Regions from separate parts of the Clostridium sp. X genome, predicted to be linked through region 2. Evidence: predicted binding sites of a transcription regulator. Region 2 holds the regulator's gene; the other holds the start of a gene.

Region 1 (3,437 bases), on a different replicon from region 2:
TGATGTTGTAAGAGCATCCTCTTTTGTATTGGTAGATGCTGGCGCAGTTACTGGAAAGTATATGAGATTCTTTGAAAGAATCCAAAATAACCGGAAAATATCTGAAGTAGCTCATCTGGCTAATCAATTAGAAGAGATGATTACAGTAGATGAAATCCCTGAAGAATTAGAGACTTCATATTTGCTTGCAAAGAAAACCCTAGAGTCTGGCAAGAAGGCTAGGAATGAATGGTCTTCAGCTATTGAAGTAGTAGAAGAAAAATTTGATGATGCGCAGGAAAGTAATAATTTATATAATGCATTAGTTGCGTTGGAATTATTAAGAGATATTCCGATTTCAAGAATATTTAGGGGTAATGGGTTCGATTTTGATGATGAGTCAAAGAAAACAATAACTAACCTTCACACAGAAATTTCTACTTTTGTAGGTAAAACAATTGATTATTATGTTTCTAATATGTATTGCAAATCTGTTGAAGCAGTTAATACATTTAGAAATCATAATACAAAGATACAGACAAAATTGGAAGAACTTGGTTTTGAGGATTATTCTTATCGTGTGCATGTACAAAAAGAAAAAGAACTAAGTAATATAGAAGAAATACGTTCAAGACAACAATTAAGAGATGATTATTTAAAATATATTAAAGAAAGTAATATAGATAAATTTACTTCTTATATGAATATATGTTCGATGCTTAAAAAAGGTAAAGAACTTGAGGAAAGAGTGGAAAAATATAAGGTTACATTAGGAAAAGATGCTGCTAATATTATAACTACTCTTAATGGACGAATTGAAGAACTGAGCTGTGCAAAGGAAAGAATTATACAGGATATGTCAGATATATGGGATGACTTATTTGATGTGAAAAGTGCGGAAAATGTTGAGGATTTGCTTGAACGTATTGGTTTAGTACTTCAGAAAGGAATCTCATCAGTGGACCAGGGAGGATTTATTGAACTTCAAGGTAATCTACAGGAACTCTTAGAAGATATCAATAAGGTAAAGGCTACAGTAGAGTCACGAAAAGAATTTATTGAAGTGTCTGAACAGGTAAAAGATAAATATCAGGATTCTGATTTTGACTTCGAAGTATTGCCTATAATTGAAGCGGTTATTTCTGGAATCTCCAAAACATTAGATCAGAAAGAAAATGCATGGAAAATTGAGAATCTGTCGTTAGGAGATAAGTCTAGAGCAAGCATTCATAAATGGAAGGAAAAAACGAAGTACCTACCAGAGTATCTTTCTAAAGTAATAATTGAGAAAGTGCAAAACTTGAATATTGAAGCTGATGAAATTATCAGTGAAGGCAAAATCGAGGATGTTATGTTCTACTTTGAGAAGCTAGACGCAACAGAAAGAAAAGAATGTATTAGTAAATTAATAAAAATATCTGAAGAATCATAAGATTATAGACTTTTGAAGTAGGAGCTGCTAAAATAAGTAGCTGTCGCATTAGCATAAAAAAATATGCTAACGAGGCAGTGTTTTTGGGTAAGCGTCAAAAGCTAAGCTTAATCAAACAAGTCTTTCCTCACAAAGGGGTAGCAAGGGAGTCCAGCAAAGCAGTCCTCACTAGAAACCCAGGGTAGAAGAAAATTACTATGTGATTTAATAGCTAAGATTAATAATTGTTTATGGTGTGATGAAAGAAAAAATTATCCTTTCTATGCGGAAATGTTAATATTCTCGATGGCAGATACAATTATATTCACTGATATATTAAATTCTTGTAGTCTAGATATTGGATAGAATCCGCAAGATGTACTTATTTAGATATTTATTTCAAATGAAAACAAGATGAAATTAAAAAAATAAACTTCAAATTATCGATATACCTATTGCGCTAATAATCAAAAGAAGATTTTAAAAATGCTCACTATGCAAAGCTCATGGTGAGCATTTATATATATATTTTCATAAACCTCTTATAAAAAGTATAAATATGGTATATAATATATACGAACATAAGTTTGCATTTGATATATTAGTAATTATTAAGAGGTTGATAGTTTATGAAGAGATTAATTTTTCACATTGATGTAAATAGTGCATATCTTTCTTGGGAGGCTACCTATAGGCTTCAGCAAGGAGGAGAGTTAGACCTTAGAACAATTCCATCTGTGGTAGGTGGAGATGAGGAAAGTAGGCATGGAATTGTTCTAACAAAGTCAATTCCTGCGAAGAAGTATAAGATTGAAACAGGGGAGACTTTGTACGAAGCTAGAAGAAAGTGTCCAAAGATAGTAATTGTACCAGCAAGATATTGGTTATATATGCAATGTAGCTTTGCTATGCATGAAATACTACAGGAGTATACACCAGCAATACAAAGGTTTTCTGTAGATGAAAGTTTCTTAGACTTTTCTAACATGGAAAACTTATATTCAGACTATATTAAACTTGCTGAAACTATAAGAGAAAGAATAAAGAGAGAACTAGGATTCACAGTAAATATAGGAATATCAAGTAATAAGCTTCTTGCAAAGGTTGCTTCAGATTTAGAAAAGCCAGATAAGATTCACACCTTATTTCCAGATGAAATAAGAAATAAAATGTGGCCACTTCCAGTAGAAGATTTATTTATGGTGGGAAGGGCTACAGCTCCTAAACTACATAAGCTAAATATTAATACAATAGGAGATTTAGCAAAGTATGATGTAAATATACTAAAAAATATTCTAAAGAGTCATGGAGAATTAATTTGGAATTATGCTAATGGCATAGATAATTCAGAAGTTAGAAAAAGTGAATATATCAAGATGAAAGGTATAGGTAACTCTACAACTATCTCTTTTGATGTAGAAGATAGGGAAACAGCCTATAAAGTATTGTTATCTTTATGTGAAACAGTAAGTATGAGATTAAGAGACACTAAGAACTGCTGCAGAGTGGTTTCAATATCAATAAGAGGTAGTGATTTAATATCTTACTCCCGTCAAAAGAAGTTAAGTACAGCCACAGATTCAACTAGAAAAATATATGAGGTAGTCTGTTATCTATTTGATAGTGTATGGAAGGGTAATTCAATTAGACATATGGGAGTTCATATAACAGATTTTTGTAATAATGACTTTTATCAGTATAGTCTGCTAGATTCATTTGATTACTATAAGGATGGAAAATTAAATAAGGTAGTTGATGAAATTAGATTAAAATATGGTAATAAAGCTATTTTCAAATCCTGTTTTCTGCATTCAGGTTTAAGTCCAATGTGTGGAGGAATAGGAGAGGAAGATTATCCTTTAATGAGTTCTATACTATAGGGGAAGGTGAGTATTATGAAGGTTATATCGAAGCCTATTGAGGTAGTTTCTTATACAGATAGTAATGGGAATATACAACCGTTAAGGTTTAGACTGCAAAAGGAAGATGAAAGTAGGCAAGTAATAAAAGTGGATAAAGTTATTGTAAAGGAAACTGAAAAGCTTGC
Region 2 (3,437 bases):
AGAAATCCTTTATTATCTAGATGGAAAGCTTACGTTAAATGAGGCTGTAGATATGATAAAAAAGGGTAGTAGAAATTATGCTAAACGACAATTAACTTGGTTTAGAAAAGATAAGAGAGCAATATGGATTGATAAAGACAACTATAAAAATGATGATGATGTATGCGATGTCATATTAGAACAATTTAAAAAGATGTATAAAGACAATAATAAATCACTTATAAAAGGATTTTAAAAAATAAAGGATTTTAGTTATTTTTATAGAATAACTTATGATATAAAACGATGGAGGTAAAATTTATGAATAAGCCAACAAATAATCTTCAAGACTTATTTTTAAACAATGCTAGAAAGAATAAAACTCATGTTATTATATATTTAACAAATGGATTTCAACTTAAAGGTAATGTTACGGGTTTTGATAATTTCACTATAATCTTAGATAGTGAAGGAAAACAGATGATGATATATAAGCATGCAGTATCTACCATATCTCCAGCAAAACCAATACTCTTCACAAAAGAGGATAGTAATTAGAGAATAGGCGATTAGTTTGCCTATTCTTTTTTTATGTGATAATATAAATACTAGTCAGGAGTGCCTTGACTAGTATTTATTTTCGGGGGTTTATACATATGATTAATGAAATGAAAGAGTATCTAATTAATAAATATCATATTAATAGTAGAGTTTTAGAATTGTACGAAAAAGCAATAAGTGATGTAAAATTAGAGTTTGAAGCTTTAGATGAGATAAGAGAATTTAATCAAATAAAAGTGTTAAATGCTATGCAAGAAGAGAGGATAAGTGATGCACATTTCACGAATTCCAGTGGATATGGATATGGAGACATTGGAAGAGATTCTTTAGATAAGGTATATGCTAGAATATTCAACTGTGAGAGTGCACTGGTAAGACCACATTTTGTAAATGGGACTCATGCACTTGGAAGTGCATTGTTTGGAAATTTAAGACCAGGTGATACTATGCTTTCTATATGTGGGAAACCTTATGATACTCTTCATGGAATCATTGGATTAGATACCGAGGAAGGTATGGGGTCGCTTAAAGAATTTGGAGTAAAATATAAACAAGTTGAACTTAATGAATTAGGAAAACCGGATTTAAATAAAATTAAGAATGTTTTGAAAGAGGATGATACTATAAAATTAGTACACATCCAAAGATCTACAGGATATGGGTGGAGAAAAGCTTTATTAATAGAAGATATTAAGAATGTAATTAGCTTTGTTAAAGGTATTAGAGAGAATATAATTTGCTTTGTAGATAATTGTTATGGAGAATTTATAGATATAATCGAACCTACTGATGTGGGTGCGGATTTAGCAGCAGGATCATTAATAAAGAATATAGGTGGAGGGATTACTCCAACGGGTGGATATATAGTTGGAGCTAAACAATGTGTGGAAAGATCCGCTTATAGACTTACTGTTCCGGGAATTGGTGGTGAGTGTGGTTCTACTTTTGGAGTTATGCGTTCTATGTATCAGGGTTTGTTTTTAGCGCCACATATAACTATGGAAGCTTTGAAAGGAGCTATCTTTTGTTCTAGGATTATGGAGTTAGCTGGCTTTGAGGTGTTGCCTAGTTATACAGATAAAAGAAGTGATATAATTCAGGCTATAAAATTTAATGATAAAGATAAATTAATAGAGTTTTGTAAGGGAATACAAATTGGATCTCCTATAGATTCTTTTGTTGCTTGCGAACCTTGGGATATGCCTGGATATACAGACCAGGTAATAATGGCAGCAGGAGCGTTTATACAGGGATCGTCAATAGAATTGTCGGCCGATGCTCCGATTAGAGAACCATATATAGCCTATCTGCAAGGTGGACTTACTTTCGATCATGCAAAGATAGGGATATTGATTGCTTTAAGCAGAATTTTAAAATAAAATATAAATTAAAAAAAGAATAAATGACTGAGTTTAATCAATCATTTATTCTTTTAATATCTTCTAAAAATACCAACTAATTTTCCAACTATTGTGCAGTTCTTTACTAATATAGGAGTCATAGTTTTGTTCTCGGGTTGTAGTCGTATGTAGTCTTTTTCTTTGAAAAATCTTTTTATTGTTGCTTCACTGTTGTCTATTAGTGCCACGACTATATCACCGTTTGATGCATAATTAGTTTTTTCTATTATAGCTAGGTCGCCATCGAATATACCGGCATCGATCATGCTTTCACCTGAAACATTTAAAATAAATAGATCTTTATTGCTAGGCATATAATTTAAAGAAATAGGGAAGGTGTCTTCTATATTTTCAACAGCTAAAATAGGTTCGCCGGCCGTTACTTTTCCTACAATAGGTATGTCAATCATTTCTTTGTTTATAATAGGATCCTTTAGTATTTCTATAGTTCTAGGTTTTGTAGAATCTCTTCTAATCATACCTTTCTTCTCTAGTCGTTCTAAATGACCATGTACAGTAGAAGTTGAACTAAGACCAACTCCTTTGCAAATTTCGCGAACGGAAGGTGGATATCCTTTTTCGCGTATTTGACTCTTTATAAACTCAAATATTTCAGTTTGTTTATCTTTTTTATCCACATTCATTTTATACACTCCTTATCTTATATTTTGAATTATATCATAGATTTTTATCAATATCAAACTAATGTTCTGTGAAACTTGATTATTGTGGTATAGTTTGATATAATGTTTGAATAAATATGGAAGAGGGGAAAAAAATGAAAAAAACTTGTATATTTCAAGAAGGTATTCCATGCAGCGACTGTGGAGAGTGTGCTAAATGTGATATAAACGAAAATAAAAAATGTAATAATTGTGCTAAGTGTTTAGAATTACAAGGTTTTGATGTTCGTGCAATTAATATTGAAGAGATTATAGATGAAGAGGATATAACTTTTGCGGATGAAGGGGAGAGTAATTCTGATATAGATATTGAAACTTTAGCTGAATTAAATAAAGATTTGAACGAATCAGATATAAAGATAGAATACATAGATGATATTGATGGATTATCTGAAATTCTAGAAAATGAGAATTCTGGAAAGTATATAAGTGAAGTGTTTCCGGGCATAATGGTTATAAATAAGAATATTAAATAGTGCTTTTGCTCAATTTATAAAACGATAATTTTCTATTGATTAATATTCACTATTAATTAATGGAAATTTATCGTTTATTTATTAGAACTTATTCTTCGCTAAGCGGGTTTAAACTAACTGCATGCCTTAGAGTTTCGTCATCCACATGGGTGTATATTTGTGTAGTAGATATGTTTTCGTGGCCTAATATTTTTTGTAAACTACGTATATCTACATTTCCGTATTTGTACATTAAAGTAGCTGCTGTATGTCTTAATTTGTGTGGAGAAAACTTTTGGTTTTCTAGACCAGCTTTAACTATGTATTTTTTTACTAATAGCTCAACACTTCTTTTATTG

Evidence for each region. The regulator LexA, encoded in region 2, represses DNA repair genes until DNA is damaged. The targets are predictions, from matches to a motif close to CNAACANNTGTTNG.
Region 1: a site for LexA is predicted at 1,967-1,980, ahead of ACX0KU_RS15985 (DNA polymerase Y family protein). Genes of this name have one in related genera too.

What each region holds. Positions count from the first base shown of each region.
Region 1 covers NZ_JBVTKX010000002.1:73,591-77,027, forward strand. The annotation lists gene ACX0KU_RS15980 (hypothetical protein) at 1-1,411, shown strand, start outside; gene ACX0KU_RS15985 (DNA polymerase Y family protein) at 2,020-3,270, shown strand; gene ACX0KU_RS15990 (hypothetical protein) at 3,286-3,437, shown strand, end outside.
Region 2 covers NZ_CM146912.1:2,584,072-2,587,508, forward strand. The annotation lists gene miaA (tRNA (adenosine(37)-N6)-dimethylallyltransferase MiaA) at 1-235, shown strand, start outside; gene hfq (RNA chaperone Hfq) at 301-537, shown strand; gene ACX0KU_RS13065 (methionine gamma-lyase family protein) at 636-1,919, shown strand; gene lexA (transcriptional repressor LexA) at 1,973-2,584, opposite strand; gene ACX0KU_RS13075 (hypothetical protein) at 2,719-3,099, shown strand; gene ACX0KU_RS13080 (tyrosine recombinase XerC) at 3,188-3,437, opposite strand, start outside.